Regions from separate parts of the Blautia sp. HCN-20427 genome, predicted to be linked through region 4. Evidence: riboswitches for the same ligand, from Rfam matches in the RefSeq annotation. Region 4 holds a riboswitch; each other region holds the start of a gene.
What was found. A riboswitch is a leader RNA that binds a small molecule or an ion and turns the genes downstream of it on or off. The one in region 4 is predicted to bind cobalamin.

Region 1: another riboswitch for cobalamin. It lies ahead of nikB (nickel ABC transporter permease); the one in region 4 lies ahead of WKT17_RS13160 (energy-coupling factor ABC transporter permease).
Region 2: another riboswitch for cobalamin. It lies ahead of WKT17_RS00555 (DUF4430 domain-containing protein); the one in region 4 lies ahead of WKT17_RS13160 (energy-coupling factor ABC transporter permease).
Region 3: another riboswitch for cobalamin. It lies ahead of WKT17_RS08545 (hypothetical protein); the one in region 4 lies ahead of WKT17_RS13160 (energy-coupling factor ABC transporter permease).

What each region holds. Positions count from the first base shown of each region.
Region 1 covers NZ_JBBKBX010000001.1:124,669-128,878, forward strand. Annotated here, with positions in the region: gene WKT17_RS00575 (ABC transporter substrate-binding protein) at 1-123, opposite strand, end outside; gene nikC (nickel transporter permease) at 123-962, opposite strand; gene nikB (nickel ABC transporter permease) at 963-1,901, opposite strand; cobalamin riboswitch at 2,036-2,214, opposite strand; gene WKT17_RS00590 (pyridoxamine 5'-phosphate oxidase family protein) at 2,300-2,932, opposite strand; gene WKT17_RS00595 (pyridoxamine 5'-phosphate oxidase family protein) at 2,964-3,365, opposite strand; gene WKT17_RS00600 (Rrf2 family transcriptional regulator) at 3,567-4,010, opposite strand; gene WKT17_RS00605 (NlpC/P60 family protein) at 4,136-4,210, opposite strand, start outside.
Region 2 covers NZ_JBBKBX010000001.1:117,682-121,891, forward strand. Annotated here, with positions in the region: gene WKT17_RS00555 (DUF4430 domain-containing protein) at 1-2,432, opposite strand, end outside; cobalamin riboswitch at 2,603-2,790, opposite strand; gene WKT17_RS00560 (LysR family transcriptional regulator) at 2,834-3,751, opposite strand; gene WKT17_RS00565 (oligopeptide/dipeptide ABC transporter ATP-binding protein) at 3,769-4,210, opposite strand, start outside.
Region 3 covers NZ_JBBKBX010000011.1:66,699-70,908, reverse strand. Annotated here, with positions in the region: gene WKT17_RS08555 (ABC transporter substrate-binding protein) at 1-75, opposite strand, end outside; gene WKT17_RS08550 (MFS transporter) at 354-1,532, shown strand; gene WKT17_RS08545 (hypothetical protein) at 1,619-1,996, opposite strand; cobalamin riboswitch at 2,132-2,328, opposite strand; gene WKT17_RS08540 (small, acid-soluble spore protein, alpha/beta type) at 2,378-2,581, opposite strand; gene WKT17_RS08535 (PspC domain-containing protein) at 2,649-2,834, opposite strand; gene WKT17_RS08530 (DUF4097 family beta strand repeat-containing protein) at 2,864-3,691, opposite strand; gene WKT17_RS08525 (DUF1700 domain-containing protein) at 3,688-4,210, opposite strand, start outside.
Region 4 covers NZ_JBBKBX010000023.1:30,797-35,006, forward strand. Annotated here, with positions in the region: gene cbiQ (cobalt ECF transporter T component CbiQ) at 1-772, opposite strand, end outside; partial or broken gene WKT17_RS13145 (energy-coupling factor ABC transporter ATP-binding protein) at 1-17, opposite strand, end outside; gene WKT17_RS13155 (energy-coupling factor ABC transporter substrate-binding protein) at 797-1,099, opposite strand; gene WKT17_RS13160 (energy-coupling factor ABC transporter permease) at 1,101-1,847, opposite strand; cobalamin riboswitch at 1,998-2,178, opposite strand; gene hemA (glutamyl-tRNA reductase) at 2,335-3,564, shown strand; gene WKT17_RS13170 (precorrin-2 dehydrogenase/sirohydrochlorin ferrochelatase family protein) at 3,554-4,054, shown strand; gene hemC (hydroxymethylbilane synthase) at 4,042-4,210, shown strand, end outside.

The sequences.
Region 1 (4,210 bases), on a different contig from region 4:
AGAGGAGGAGGCACTGCCTTCTGATTTTTCTCCGTTTCCACTCCCGCATCCGGTCAGCAGAGACGCCGCCATACTTCCTGCCAACAGAGTGCTGCATATTCTTCTTACCCATTTCTTTTTCATTACGCTCTCCTTTTCTTTTCCTGTCTGGGGTCTAAAATATCACGGATACTGTCTCCCAGCATATTAAACACAACAACCACAATGACGATGGCAATTCCCGGATACAACATCAGCCAGGGAGCCTTGGTCAGATAAGTTCTGCCCTCGTTGAGCATAAGCCCCCACTCGGGAACCGGAGCCTGGGCGCCGAATCCCAGAAAGGACAGGGACGCCAGTTCCAACATCATGGTTCCGATATCTGTTGCCGCAGTCACCACCATGGTGGTAATCATATTGGGCAAAATGTAGTTCAGAATGATTTTATGATTTCGGGTTCCTGTTACTACGGCTGCCTCAATGTAAAGATTTTTCTTTATTTTCAGCACCATACTTCGAGCCAGTCTGGCATACTTTGTCCAGCTCACTGCCGAAATGGCAAGGACGGCATTGACCATACTGGGTCCTAAAAGACCTGCAATGGCAATAGCCAGCACCAGTCCGGGAAAGGAAATCATCATATCTGCAATCCTCATAATCACGGCATCCACAAACCCGCCGAAATATCCGGCCAGAATTCCCAGCGCAGTTCCCACCACAAAAATCACGACAACCAGACAAAGGGTCATGACCAGAGAAGAACGGGTGCCGTAGATAACTCTGGAAAGCACATCTCTTCCCAGCTTATCCGTACCGCAGAGATATTCTCCTCCCGGCGCCTGCAAAGAATGGCTCATCACCGCCTCGTAGGGATCTTTGGGAGCAATCCACGGTGCAAATACGGCAATGGCGGCAATCCCCAGAGCCAGTGTGAGAAAAAGTGTAAACTGCCTGTTTGTCTTCAAAAATTTCCAAATTTTCACTTACCGCTCCTCCTTCAGTCTTGGGTCCAGCCGTTCATAGGAAAGGTCTACCAAAAGATTAATGCCCATGTAGAGCAGGGCAATCCACAAAACATAGCCCTGCACCAAAGGATAATCCCTGCAGGAAATGGCTTTTACCGCCATGCTTCCAAGCCCCGGCCAGTTATAAATAATTTCCACCACTGCCGTTCCGCCCAGCAGACTGCCCAGGGAAAGCCCCAAAAGCGTTACCAGAGGAAGCGTAGCATTGGGAAGCACATGTTTCCACAAAATCTTTTTCTCTGAAAGTCCCCTCATATGGGCCCCTGTAACGTAATCCTGCTGCAGCTCTTCCAGCACGGCAATCCGCACCTGTCTGGTGTATTTGGCAGACATGGCAATAGCCAGGGTAACAGCCGGCAACACCAGGGATTTAAAATCGGTACTTCCCCCGGACACGGTCACCCACCGAAGCTGCACCCCGAAAATACTGAGCAGAATCAGACCAATCCAGAAATTGGGAACCGAAACGCCGAAAAAAGTCAGGCCCCGCACCAGATAGTCCGGCCAGCGGTTGTGATAAACTGCTGACAATATTCCCAGTGGTATGGAAAACAATATCATAATAAGCAGAGATGCCAGTGCCAGCTTGAGGGTAGGAAAAAAGCAGGATACCAGTTTTTCCACCACCGGAACCTTCATGGAATAGGATTTTCCCATATCACCGGTCAGCACCCCTTTTAACCAGTTTCCGTACTGCACCAGAAAAGGCTTGTCCAGCCCCAGTTCTGCCCTGGTCTGCTCCAAAAGCTCCGGTGTGGGAATATTTCCACATTCGGTAAGCATAATTTCCGCCGGGTCACCAGGGGACAAATAGGTCAGGCCAAAGGTAAAAAAGCTGATTCCAAAAAGCACAATTACGATTTGCAAAAGCCGCCTGCCCAGGTTTTCTTTCTTCAAAATCTTCCACCTCCTGTTTTTATAACGGCAAAAAGACAATCTGATATATGCATATACAGACTGTCTCTACTCATAAAATTCGATATTGTTATTTATACCTAACCGTATTTTAAGAGTTCTCATCAGCCGTGAGAAACTTCCCAAAGATATAAGCAGTTCTCCTGACTTCAACTCACCGCTTCTACAGCACCTTCCCAAAGCTTTCCTTCAGTGGCATACGCTGCAAAAACTCCTTGTTACAGTGGCGGGACCGTACCGGACTTACACCGGTTTCTCTATGAATGCTTACGCAACTTATATCCTGTTATGATTTCTGCCCCTAATTATACTGGAAGATTTTGAAAATTCAACACTTTATGTATCACAATTTGTTATGGATACACTTTTTAAGTCTTCTTTCACTCTGTGTCATCTCGTCCTCTCCTTTCTACAGCTTTAACCGGACATCTGCGGTAACAGTTTCCGCAGTGCAGACAATTTTGCTGCCTGATAACCCCGGCAGCGACGTCAATACACTGCTGGGGACAAGTCTGACTGCACACACCGCAGTGAATACATTTCCGGGTAATCACATACCCCTCCTGCTTCCGGCTGGCTTCTCCGAAAGAAAAGTCAAAGCGCTCTATGGGCTTTTTTGACAAATCAAACCATTCCCCCCGGCCCTTGTAAATCTGGAAAACGATCAAAGCTTCTCTCGACTGTCTTGTGGGATAAATTTCATACATATAAGCATTTTTCTGAAACAAGTCTTCCACTCTGCCGCTGCCCAATTCTTTTGCCTCTCCCTGTACGGAAACCGCTATACTGGAAAGGGTATCTTTTCCCCGGAGGGCGGTAAACGCAATATGTCTGTTGGCTTTCAGGCGACTGTAGAACTGCTTTCCTCTGGCCGTCAGAAAATACAGACTGCTTTCATCTCCATCCATCATATCAATGGCGCAGGTGACGGGATAGCCTTTTTCATCCACTGTGGAAAACACCACAGTATGCAGTTCCTTCACAATATACTTCAAATATTCCTGTGCAGTCATAAAAATCCCCCGTTTCTCTTATAAAATATCCTTAAAATGTATAGGTTCTCGGCGGGTTACCGGAGAAATCTGCAAGAACCGCTTTTGCTTCTGCCAAATAAAACACTTCAAAAATCGGATTGTCTGCGGTTTCGTACTGTCCCTTTACAATAGGATTCTCCATGCAGGCTTCTTTTACCTCCCGATTATCCTCAAAAACAGCTTTTCCGTTCAATCGAATCCAGGTATAATCCGGGCTGGATACGGTCACTTCCACATAGGGATTCTCTTTCATATCCTTAAAAACATCCTTGGTGTGATTGGTGCAAAACCATAATTTCCCCTCTTTTTCAAAGCAGAACATAAAAGGACGGCATTTTGCCTTTCCGTCACGTCCAATGGTTGCAAGATACTGTACCGGGTTTTCCTGTAAAAATTTTACGACTTCATTCATGATGTTATGCTCCTTTTTCATTTGTTTGTTGTAATAATCTTATTTACAACTACAGTATAACCCCCTCTTAATTGTAATGTCAATAGTTACAACCATATTTTTTTTCATTTTGCCATAAAAAATTCCCTTCCAAGCAAATCGTTTTCCTTTTTCAACATTTGCTTAAAAGGGAGCATGTCCTCTGACAGGCACTGTCTTTCTCTATTCTGTTTCTTTTGCCATACAGGTTCTGGCATCTTTTACCACATCTGCCAGCGTCATTTTTTCAAGTTCTCTCTCTAACGCATTCTGTACCTGGATAAGTCTGCCATCCAGCACCTGATGAATGTTTCTTCCCACCGGACACAGGGGATTGGGACTTTCATGAAAATGAAAAAGACCCTCTTTTTCCACACATTCTACCGCACGATAAATATCCAGAAAGCTGATTTCTTCCAGCTTTCCCACAATCGACGCGCCTCCGCTTCCCCTCTGTACCTCCACAATTCCGGCGGCTTTCAGCTGGGACAGAATTTTTCGGATAATCACCGGATTCACATGCACACTGGCCGCCAGAAATTCACTGGTGAGTTTGTATTTCCCCTGAAACGTATCTATACAAAGCAATATGTGTACGGCAATGGTAAAACGGCTTGAAATCTGCATACAGATTCCCCCTTTTCTCTTTTTCTGATTCGTTGTACTAAATTATAAAACGGCCTTGCTGTCATGTCAATGAACGAAACAGAAGGAACCGCTTTGACACAGTTCCTTCTGCTTTTTCTGTATGCTTATTTCATCAAATATACATCTGCATAATTTACGCCCAGGGCATTGGCTCTGTCATGGTCACTGACATAGACGTC
Region 2 (4,210 bases), on a different contig from region 4:
AGGTCATACAAACGGTTTTCATTTTCTGCAAAGCGCCTGTACGCTTCCATTGCGTAAGTCACCTGCTGGGTAGCCATGCCATTGCCTTTCTGTCCCTGCTGCCACATAAAGCCGCTCTCTGCCTTGTAGCTGTCCAGATTTTTTACGATATTCTTATTTCCCGTTTTTGTGAATCCGTTGCTTTTGTCCAGAGGATCAATGCCTGCTGCGGTAAGGGCCGTAAGAACCTGTGCGGTTGTACAACTGTTTTCTTTTCCGCTATCCAGAAATCCTGCATTCTCTGTCATATTTTCTTTCATGTGTTCCAGAGCTTTGTCAAACGCTGTTTTCACTTCCGGATAAGAATCATTGTTCCTGTAAGGAGCCAGCGCCTGCAGCGCCATACCTGTCATATCAATACTGCTGAATTTGTTATTTGTCAGTCCGAAACCGCCTTCTTGGGTCTGGAAAGTAAGAATGTGCTGAATCAGCTTCTCTCTTGTCCATACTGCATCCTTTGGAATATCTGCATTCTGACAATCCAGTGCAATCAAAGCCCATATAGGGGCATTGGAGGTATCTTTGCCGATTTTCATCTTCAGTTCATCATTATAGAGCGCCTTCATCAGATTGACACCGTCAATATCTGTCAAATCTTTTCCCATAGCTGCCAAGGTAATGCTGACTCTTGCCACATCTGTGGCCCGAAGCTTTGTCAGCCCTGTTTTTAATTTTTCCGACACACTGGCATAATAAGCGTCCAGATTTTCCTGGCTGATGGTTCCGCCTGCACGAAGGGTTGTGAAAATATTCCATTCGTCTCCATATGCATTTACAGGCTCTTTCTGCAGATAATCCATGCCATGCTGTATATCCTCTTTCACCAAAGCCGTATAGTCTGTATCGTCGGGAACTATACCGCCCTTGCTGACCAACACAGTAAACTGTACAGGCTTGCAGTCTGCCGTAGCGTCCCAGGGTGTTCCTATTACCTGTACTTCTCCGGCTTTTTTTGCCTTAATGGTGTGTACGGTTTTTCTGGGTGCATTTACATTTCCAACGACTGTCTGCACTTCATCTGTAACTTCTACAATTCCTTCCTTGCTGTAAGACCAGTTAAATCTCTGCTCCGTAGCATTGGAAGGTGTTGGTGTAATTTGAACGCTTTTGGAACTGCCTTCTTCCAGTTCATAGGTATCCTTTTCTGATTCTGCCTTTTGCAGGGGGTATTTATATTTGAATTCCACACTAATGTCCTGAGAAATATCCTTATCTTCCTGGCTGTAAATATGGAATTTTGCCACGCCTGCCTTCTTTGGCACAATGCCGTTTCCGAAATATTCCATAAACTCTGCAATTTCCGGTGTCTTTGCCTCCCAGACAAGCTTCTGATTTGTGGCATTATACGGCGTAAAGCTGCAGTTATAATCATCCGGGTCATTTCCTTTGGTGATACCTACATAGTAACCGCCCAGAGGATTCCAGGAATCTATATACCAGACACTTGGAACAGTAACCTGAAAGTCTTCCAACGCTACGTTTTTGGAGATGACCTTAAACTCTTTGGAAAGGCGTTGTTTATCTTCCCCCATGCCAAGCTTGAAAACAGCCTCTCCTTCGCTTTCCATGGTGAATTTGCTGCCCTCAGCATGATTCTGGATAATGCCGGGGCCGCTGATATTCTCATGATACATAGCGGCGACGGGAACCTTCTTAAATTCGTCTGAGCCTTTGACTCTGGCCTTTAAATAGGCAACTCCGCTGTCTGTTCCGTGCATTTCGTAAGGTTTGTCCAAAGATACTTCCTGGTCTCCTACGAAAACCTTCAGCTCTTCCACATTACTGGAAACATTGTTGATTTTAAATCTCTGGAAGACTTCTCCCATGTTGTCTGCGTTGCAGACATAACCTTCCACAACCCGGAGGTCTGCCGGCTGATACCGTCCGCTGGCATTTACCCAATAGTGTTCGGTATATTCTATATCCGATGTATACACTTTTGCGGATACATTCCAGTCTGGCCGTTTGTCTGTGCCTGCCAGAACAAAAGTACCTTCGTCCATGGCATTTAAAGTAAAGGTGTTGTTTTCATCCATTTCCTGTATTCTTCCGTCATCATATTGGAAGTATACATAGGGCTTTTCTTCTGCGGCCTGGTCTTCCGTGGTTTCTGCCTCTCCCGGCACCATTTCAGGAACCGAAATCTGCTCTGTTTCACCCGCTTCCGGCTGCACCGCTTCTTCCGGCTCCTGAATTTCTGACTCTTGATTTTCCGACTCCTGGTAATGTTCCGTACTTTCCACGTTTTCTGCCTGCTGCTCATAAGCAGTGCTTTCTTCTGCTGCGGGCAATGTGTCTGCCTGCACCGGCACAGTAATACCCGATACCATGAGAACCATGGCCAGAACAATACTGAGCATTCGGCTGCCCGCACGTCGTTTCTTGTGTTTCATATGTTTTCTCCTTTTCTTTTTATTCTGCATAATTGTCCTATGTTTGTTTTGAGGAAATTTTACATGCAAAAAAGGCTCTCTCATCTTTACCAGACAAAAGAGCCTCTATTATCACTTTACCATATTAAATTTTCATATTGTAAAACCGCAAAACATCCTCAGCCCGGAAACACGAAACGTTTATAACGGCAAGTCTTCTGACTCAACTTCTTCCGCAGAAATACCTTCTCGGGTTTTCCCCAATGGTACTATTTCCTTGTCCATTTCACAGTAGAGGTGACTGTATCCGATTTACACGGATTTCCTTTTTAACTCCGGACATATAACACATCCGGTGACCGTTATTATTATGCAGTTATACCTTTCTTTCTACTCTATACTACACAATGTTAGTCAAAGTGTCAATGCATTTCTGCGAATTTGTCTTCCAGAAATTCCAAAAACTGTTTTGTGCAGATTCCAGGCTCTGTATCCGCCCGTCTGACGTAGCCGCAGGAAATATCTGCCCCACAGTCCTCCAGTTCCAGCTTATGGAGCCTGCTTTTCTTGTCACAGCACAAATCAAATCCGGTGCTGATATTTCCCAGCTCTGTTTTTAAAAGCAGCTGCTTCATAGCATGGGCGCTGTTCACCAGAACACCGTTTACCGCTTTTGCCCCATCCGGTATCTCGCCTTTTAAATGACGGGAATTGAGATTGTAAAAAGAAGGGATTTCCTCTGCCATATTCTGCACCAGGGAAATCTTCTGCAGGTCTGCTTTTTTTATGGTTTTCTGTTCATAATACGGACTTTTCGGCCCCACATAAAGAGCCAGCTTTGTTTCCCTCAGCAGGTGAAATTCCAGCCTCATCTTTTTCAAAAGTCGCTCTGAGGCCTTTTTCTGATGCGAGGAAATGAATACAAGACCTACCTGTGCCTGGCGGTGGGCCGTGCGGTGAATGACCTTATCCAAAGCTCCTTCCCAGTACCCTGCCTGCATTCCTTCCGCTTTTGCATAAAAGGAAGCAAAGATTCCGGCGAAACAACTGCTTGGCATGGCAGCTACTAAAAGAGGCTCCTTCTTTTCCAGGTTTTTCACATCCTGAATCGTCTGCAGGCTTTTGAGAATCTCTCTTACCTGTTCGTAAACCAGTTCCCCTTCTTTTGTCATCACCACGCCTTTTTTGCTCCGTTTCAGCAGAGGAACCCCCAGACTGGACTCCAGTTTCTGAATGGTCATGCTTACATGGGGCTGGGTCGTGTACAAAAGTTCTGCGGCTTTGCTCAAAGACCCTGCCTCTGCGCTTACCACAAAATACTGCAGTTGTTTCATCTCCATATCTTTTTCTTCCTCTCTTACAACCGGTGGCATGCAGCCAGATGCCCCGGGGCAATTTCTTTCAATTTAGGTTTTTCTTCCCTGCACGTTTCCGTCCCGTATCTGCAGCGGCTCCAAAAAGGACAGCCCTTTGGCAAATCACAGGGACTGGGCACTTCTCCCTTCAGACCTTCTATCTCTTTTCGTCTGTCATCCCGGACGGAGAAAAGAGCCTGCAGCAAAGCCTGTGTGTAGGGATGTGCTCCATGACTTCCAACCTGCTCCCCCGGAAGCAACTCTACCACATGGCCCAGATACATCACCGCAATCTGATGGGCAAAGGACTGAATCAGAGCAATGTCATGGCAGATAAAGACCATACTGATATGCTTTTCCTTCTGAAGTCTTACCAGCAATTCAATCACTGTCTTCTGTACCGAAACGTCCAGCGCTGACGTGGCTTCATCACAAATGAGAATT
Region 3 (4,210 bases), on a different contig from region 4:
ACCTCCGCAGCCTGCCAGCATTCCCACTGACATCGCCGCGATAAGTCCCATTGCCATTGCTTTTCTTGCTTTCATGTGCTGCTCTCCTTCTTTCTCTTCATTCTTTTCTCCGCTCTTTACGGGGTGTTTTCTTTGTAGTTATAGATTAACAGAAAGCCTTTTTTTCTGAAATGAATTATTTTCCTATTTCTGTTACTTTCTGCAGGTTGCAGCAAAATTTTCTTGTCATTTTTTTAGATTCTGTTACTATTTCCGCATTACAAAGTGGGATTCTTCCATTGACGAAACTGCAGATTTGTTTTAGACTATACTCGATTTTGCATTTTCAATTTTAAAAAGAGGGGGACTTATCATTGTTTCAAGACAAAACTCAAAACAGACAATTTCTGTGCAGTTACGGCGTCTTCATCATAAACGGTATGCTTGCACTCTCCATTGGCTCACTCCTGCCTTATATCCGGGATTCCCGGGGACTGGCCTATGCTTTTTGCGGTATGATTGTCAGCCTTCATTCCGTAGGAAATCTGATTTCCAGCTTTGCCTGCGGCGCTTTATCCGAGGTCTGGGGAAGAAAGAAAAGCATTCTTTTTTTCAATTCTTTCATTGCCCTTTCCTACCTGGTCATTCTTCTTTCTGACAATAATTTTATGTTGGCACTGGCCTTTTTCCTCACCGGTATGGCCCGGGGCGCTACCAGTAATTTTTGCAACACCTCCATTAACGAACTGGCTCCCGGTAAGGCATCGCTCTTAAATGGCCTGCATGCCATGTTTGCTATCGGCGCCTTTACTTTCCCGCTTCTGCTGCTTGCCATGACGCGGACAAACAGCGATAACTGGATTTACGCCTGTTCTTTCATGCTGATTATGGGCGTTTTAAGCTGGGTCATGTATTTTATGATTCCTGATTCTGTTAAAGAAAAAAAAGAAGAACAGATAAAAAAAGCTGCTGATTTTGCTTTTTTCAAAGAACCGCTGTTTTATCTCTGCACACTGACTCTTTTCTTCTATCTCTGTGCAGAACAGGGAGTAATTGGCTGGATGATTACTTACTTTAAGGATACCGGACTGCTGCCCGCATCTCTTTCTCAGGTCACGGCCAGCCTTTTATGGGTCATGATTCTAGCCGGCCGCCTTTTAACGGCTTGGCTTTCCACTAGAGTTCATAAGGAATGGCTGCTGCTTGTCATGGGCTTCGGACTGGTGGGATTTTTAATCCTACTGCTGTTCAGTTCCACTACACCGCTGATTCTTGTGGGAATTATGGGCTTTGGCTTCAGTATGGCAGGGCTTTATCCCACTACGGTTTCCTTTTCTGGAAGCCTTATCCAAAAATATTCTCTGGCCTGGAGTTTCATTCTCACTCTTGCCAGCTTCGGCTCTATTCTCATGCCGTCCATTATCGGTAAAATTGCAGAAACTGCCGGTATTTACTACGGCATGCAGTCCATTATTGCAGTTGTGGTCATTGACCTGGTTTGCATTCTTCTGCTGGTAAGACATATACGAAAAATGAGAAAAAGTGCGCTTTAAAAAATGCAGTTAAGGGGTTTTTTAAGATTTAGAGCTTAAAAATCGGTATTTACCGACACCCCTTCCTGCATTTCTTTTATACAACTTTATATCCATGGTGTCCGGCAGAAACAGTACAAACTCATCGCCTCCAACCCTGCAGGCCAAGTCATAAAAGGAACAGCAATAAAAATTTCCTGTTTGTTTCCATCAAACTGAACATTAGAAATAGAAATGTCTGTCAGACAATGCACTTTCCCATTTTCCTTTTTATATTTTTTCCCATAAATACTATAACTTGAAATTTCCCGCTGAATTGCGGATAAGAGACTATGTAGAAATCTTTTTGATGGACACTCCCTGATTCCGGTCACGAAGCTTTCCTGCTCTCTGCGGAGGATGCGCGGTTTTGTTTGTTGCGGGAAAACAAAACCTGTAAACAGCCAAACAGGAAACATAGAATCAGGGAATATACCACCTGCCATTTAATCAATGCATAATTCTATAAGTTCAGGTTCACCTTTCGGCAATTCCATAAAAAAATCCACCTTCCTTGTGAAAGCGGACTCGTCAACTGTCTGTAAACAGTGTGAGGGATTTCAAACTTTGCACGGAAGTTATCACCTTACTACTACTAAGCAGGTTTCCTGACTCATGGCTCATCGCTTTGCCGCTCCTTCTCGTACTGCTTCGTACAATGGACTTCTGCGGCATCACTCCCCAAATACAGTGACCGGATCGCTCAGGACTCACACCTGATTCCCTTTTCACCAGTGTTGTGCGGTCAACACGGTGCACTTAATAGGTTTATGGAATTATACATTGATTATAATACCATTGCCTCCAAGCCGCGTCAAGCACTTTTCCTAATTTTCTCCTGTTTTTTGCTGTTCTCTTCGGCGTTTTGTCATAAGCCCGCCGATACGTCCCGTTTCCTTTGCAGACAGGCTTTTCCAGCCATTTGCAGCTACCCGGTCCAAAAGTCCCAGTTCTCCGGCAATTTCATATTTTATTTTTTCCTCTTCCGGAATATTGTTTAAATCAATTTTTTCTTCTTTTTTCTTTGCCATAAAAAAGCCACACTCCTTTCTAACTGGAGTATGGCCCTTTTTTCTCACTTTATACCGTCTGTAAATTTTATTTTGGAATTACAATGGCTGCAATGATATAAGCCACAATTCCTGTGCCGCAGTTCATGCAGGTCAAGATAATCCATGCCAGCCTTATTAAAGTAGGGTCAATATTAAAATATTCTGCAATTCCTCCGCAGACCCCTGCCAGCATATAATTTACAGAGGAACGATACAATCTTTTATCAGACATATGATAACTCCTTTCCTTGCTTCTATTTTTTATTTACTTTCAAACTCGATTTCCATATTTCCCATATCATTTGACACGTCTATGGTCTTTTGGCTGTCTGCATTTCCGAAAACACCTTCCTGGTAACCCACATACTCCTTTCCATCCAGAACCAGATTGCCGCTGTCGCTTTCTGCATAAACGGTATAATCGTTTAGTTTTCCGGCACATTTCACCTGGAGATTTCCGGTGGAACACTCTATTTCTCCTGTTTGAAATTCCAGATACTCTGCCTGCACACTTCCGGTATCTGTTTCCAGATAAGCCTTATCGGTCCGCAGTTTTCCCACTGTTTTTATCTGAGCCGTATCGGAAACCAGCTCCAGATCTTTGAATGTTTTATTTTCCGGTACTTCTATCACAAGTTTTGTCTTTTCGCTGTCATGGTCGCCTTCGGCTTCTATATACAATTCCTTATTATCGAAGCTGCGGCTTACCGTATCGTCTTCCCGGACTCCCAGAATCCGAATGGTATTTCCCGTGGTTGTACGGATTTCTGCAATTCCTGTATCCACTTCCAGGAGGAGACGCTCTACCTCTGTCTGGGAGTATTCCAGGTTTCCCGGTGTACTGTCATCATCAACTGCATCAATATCCGACAGACCTTCGTCCCATTTGTCTTCCCACTCTTCATATCTGTGTTCATGCTTCTGCAGCTTGTGGGCTATCATCCGAAACAGCCGGGTATTTGCCAGATGATTTCCTTCATAAACCAAATCAATACTTCCGCCTGCCGCCACACCTGCGCCGAACAGAATACCTCCCAAAAGCCCCAAACACAGTATGGAAATCAAAACAATTTTTGTAAACTTCTTCATGCCCGGTCACCTCCTGTATGTCCTCTGTGAAGAATTCGCTGAATCAAATCTATGCACCATCGGAAACAAGGCGGAAAAACTTTTATCACCAGAAGGAAAAATCCCAAAGTCAAAAGCAGTCCCAGCGCTGTCATCATAAGCGCTGCCCCTGCGGTAACTACAGCAGTAGCCGGAGTTCCCAACTGAAAAATAAAGGCATTAGCCAGAAGCACCACACCGCCAACTACCAATCCCAGCCCGCTAAAAAGCAAAGCTGCCAGAATTCCAATGCAGGCGCCCAAAAGCCCCAGAAACACACCCAGCAGTCCCAGTCCCAATCCGCCCCACAAAGGACAAGTAAGAATCACCAATACCAATAGCAGCGGCCAGGAAAGTCCGCCTCTTGGCTGTTTTCTCTGTGCGGTTCCCGCATAGGTTCGATACGGTCCCTCATAAGCTGTACTTCCCCCATTCTCCTCTCCGTGATAACGGCTTCCATCCCAGTTATTCTTTTCCTGGCGGTCTTCCTCATGATTTTGG
Region 4 (4,210 bases):
AAAAAAATCTCCTCCATACAGCAAAAATAAATAAGGCGGTATCGAATGCCACAATGGCAGCAATGATTCGTTTCCTGGGAGGCCGGTTTTCCGACAGAACCCGTATGGTGCCGTCATAGCAGCGGGCTTCCATAGCGTCGTAGAGCCGGTTGGAACGTTGTACCGCCCGTATCATCAGCACAGATCCCAGCATACCGAAGGATTTCAGAGACGTCCGGTAATCCTTATTTCCCAGTCTGCAGTTTTGGGAAGTGGAAATGGCAGAAGCCACATCCAGCAGTACGAAGATAAACCGATAAATCAGCAGCATCAGTTCAATCAGCAGACGGGGACAGTGCAGTTTCCGCAAAACCTCCAGAATATCGGGCATTGGGGTGGTAAAGGACAAAAAGTACAGGCAGGAAACCGCGGAAAGAGCGGTGAGAATCAGCTGTACCGCATAAAAAAAGGAATGGTAGCTTGCCGTCAGATACCAGTTTCCAAGGGGAATGGCAAAGAAATCCATGGGAACCTGTTTTAAATTGAACATAATGGCTATGGTACTTAAAAACAAAAATGCCAGAGGTACGGTGAGAAACTTAAGATAACGCAAAACAGGGACTCCCCCTTTCCAAACGGTAAGAATCCCTGTCACAGCTAATACGATACCTGCCACCGCAGTCGAACGACTCATTACACAGATACACAGTGTAATCACTGCAAAGGCAAATTTCTCACTGGCATTTTCATATCTAAGCCGGGAATTGTAACACAGCTTATCAATGACTATCATAGAAACTCCTTTCGCCAGAGAACTTTAGTTTTCATCTTTCATCCATTTTTTACGCTCTACAAAACGTCCCATAAAAAAGGCAATGACGCCTACGCCAATACCGGTCTGGAGACAGAAGAGCAGGCTTTCCACTTCGCCGGGAAGTTCTCCGCCAATGAGCTTTTCAAAAATGGGGGTTGCCCAGGGTTCATAGGAGGAATCCACTTCCTCTACCACGGTGCTTCCGGCATCGTCGGAACCGCCGAATTCCGCGTCTTTTAAGACAAACAGCGGAACAAATGCAATTAAGAAAATAACGAGAATGGCCAGAATGACTTTTTTCTTCATCTTATTTTCCCTCCTTTAAATAACCAATCGCACGAAGTTCCGGTTTAGCATAGGTTTCCAGACCCATGATAATCAATACCGTGATGACGCCTTCAATAAGAGCCAGAGGAACCTGTGTAGGTGCAAATACCAGCAGGAATTTGCCTACTGCAGCGCCAAAGGTGGTATCCGCATGATGGGCAAGAGCCATCTGTACCGCAGTCACGCAGTATGTAAATAAGTCACCTAAAAATGCGGCCAAAAATACACAGACTTTTTTATCCACATTGGCCTTTTTCAGCACAACATAAAGACCATAAGATACAAAAGGTCCTGCGATTGCCATGGAGAATGTGTTTGCTCCAATCGTAGTCAGTCCGCCGTGTGCCAGTAAAATAGCCTGGAACAGGAGAACAATCAGCCCCAGAATGGAAACGGCAGACGGGCCAAACAGAATTGCTCCAAGCCCGGTGCCTGTCATGTGAGAACAGCTTCCGGTTACGGAAGGAATCTTCAAGGAAGAAATTACAAAGACAAAGGCGCCGGACATAGCCAGCAGGGTGACCAGATTTCGGTGTTCGTTTAAAGTTTTTTTGATAGACATGAATCCTGCAATGAGAAACGGTACGCACAGGACACCCCATGCGATGCAGAATCCTCCCGGAAGGTAACCTTCCATAATGTGCATGGCACTGACGGTTGGGACAATGCCGAAGGTAAGCGCAAAGGCGCTTGCCAGTACCAGAATACGTTTTTGATTTTTACTCATTTTTCTTCTCCCTTCTGATTTGCATGAATAAAATAAAAAACCTGTACGGCAGGGACCGACAGGCATCAGAAGAACAAGAGGTTATAGCAAGGTGAATAGATATGCTATGAGCCAACCTGTTCTTACACAAGGCCATCGTTCGTAACCTGTGTAAATCGCATGTATAAGGCAGGTCTTCTGACTCAGGTATCTTTGCTGCATTTTGCCTTCCCATTACAACAGTGGCATATTAAAATACAGCTCCTCCATTACAGCGGCGTGACCGTGTAAGATTTTCACTTAACTTTCCTATTCTCCTGCATAGCAGGCACCGTTATACATTCAATTCTTGTTCCATTGTAGCATATAGGGAAATTTTGTCAATGTTTTGTCAAATGAAATTGTACAAAAATCACAAAATACTTAAGTTGCACCCAAAAGAATTCTATGCTAAGATGAAAAAAGATTTTTAAGAAAAGCAACAAAAGATATGGGAGATTAAAAAACAATGAGTATTTCCATGATTGGCATTGACTACAGCAGAGCAGCCGTGGACATCCGCGCACAATTTTCTTTTACCAAGAAAAACGCTGTAGCTGCAATGGAACATTTAAAGGAAGAACCGGGCATTGCAGGCTGTATTATTTTGTCTACCTGCAACCGAATGGAAATTTGGGCAAGCACCACGGAAGACTGGCAGGGTTCTCTCTATGAATTTTTGTGCCGGGAAAAAGGGAAAGAACCGGCAGAATATGCACAGTATTTTGCGGAAAGGACAGAAGAGGAAGCAGTAGAACATCTTTTTTATCTTACCAGCGGTCTGAAATCCCAGATTCTGGCAGAAGACCAGATCATTACCCAGGTAAAGGATGCTCTGAGTTTGTCCAGGGAAGCCTACTGCACGGACAATGTGCTGGAGGTACTGTTTCGCATGGCGGTGACGGCAGCCAAGAAGGTAAAGACAAAAGTCATCTTTTCCAGGGGCAACAGTTCCGTGATTCATCAAGCCATTCACTGCCTGGAGGAAAAGGGCTTTTCCTTGTTTGGCAAAACCTGCATGGTTATCGGAAACGGAGAAATGGGCAAGGTGGCGGCGCTGGCTCTTAGAGAAGCAGGTGCAGAGGTGACGGTTACGGTGCGCCAGTATCGAAGCGGCATTGTCAATATCCCTAAGGGCTGTGAGCGGATTAATTACGGTGACCGGGGAGAATTTCTGCCTCAGTGCGATTTGGTTGTCAGCGCTACGGCCAGTCCTAACTATACACTGACCAGGGAGCTTCTGGAAACCGTCCCGCCCGTGGAACATCTGGTATTGATTGATTTGGCCGTACCAAGGGATATTGAACCCTCTGCCGGAGAACTTTCCGGTATTACCCTGTACGACATAGACAGCTTTAAGATTGATGCGGTTTCTCCGAAGCTGCAGCAGAGTCTGGAAAAAGCCGGGGAAATTTTGCAGGAACAGATGGAGGATTTTTACAACTGGTATGGCGGCAGAGACTTAATTCCCAGAATCCAGGACATTAAGGCAGAGGCGGTGCAGGATTTAAATCTCCGGATACTGAAAATTCTGCGGAAAACTCCCATGGAAGAAAAAGACCGGGAAAATCTGCTGCAGGCCATTGATACAGCTGCGGCAAAGGTGGTTAACAAAATGATGTTCGGGCTGAAGGATTCTCTGGAAGAAAAGGAATTTTTAAACTGCGTGGAAGGACTGGAAAAACTGTATGAAAACTGAAAAGGAAAATAAAAAATTTTTTCCTGTGTTTATAGACCTGAGCACAAAGAGAGTCGTAGTGTTTGGCGCGGGGAAGATTGCCACAAGGAGAGCAGAGACGCTGCTGTCTTTTGCAGGGGAGCTTATCGTCATTGCTCCGGCCTGTACAGAGAGGATTGCACAGCTTTTTGAGGAAGGAAAGCTGGTATATAAAGAAAAACCTTATGACCGGGAAGATTTGTATGCAGCAGATGTGGTGCTGGCTGCCACAGATGATACAAAAGTCAATGAGGACATTTACAGCGCCTGCAAATGTCTGGGGATTCCGGTGAATACGGCCAGCAATCAGCAAAAATGTGATTTTCATTTTCCGGGTATTCTGGAATATGAAGGCGTGGTGCTGGGCTTTAACGGCAGCGGAAAAGACCACAAAAAGGTAAAAGAGGTCCGCGAAAAAACCCGGAAAGCCCTGGAACAAATCCGAAAGGAAGAAGAAAAATGCGAAAAATAATCATTGGAAGCCGGGAGAGCAAACTGGCAGTGGTGCAGAGCGAAATGGTGAAAAAGGCCATTGAGGACAGCCACGAAGACATAGAGGTGGAGATTTACACCATGAAAACCACGGGGGATAAGATTCTGGACAGAACCCTGGATAAAATCGGCGGGA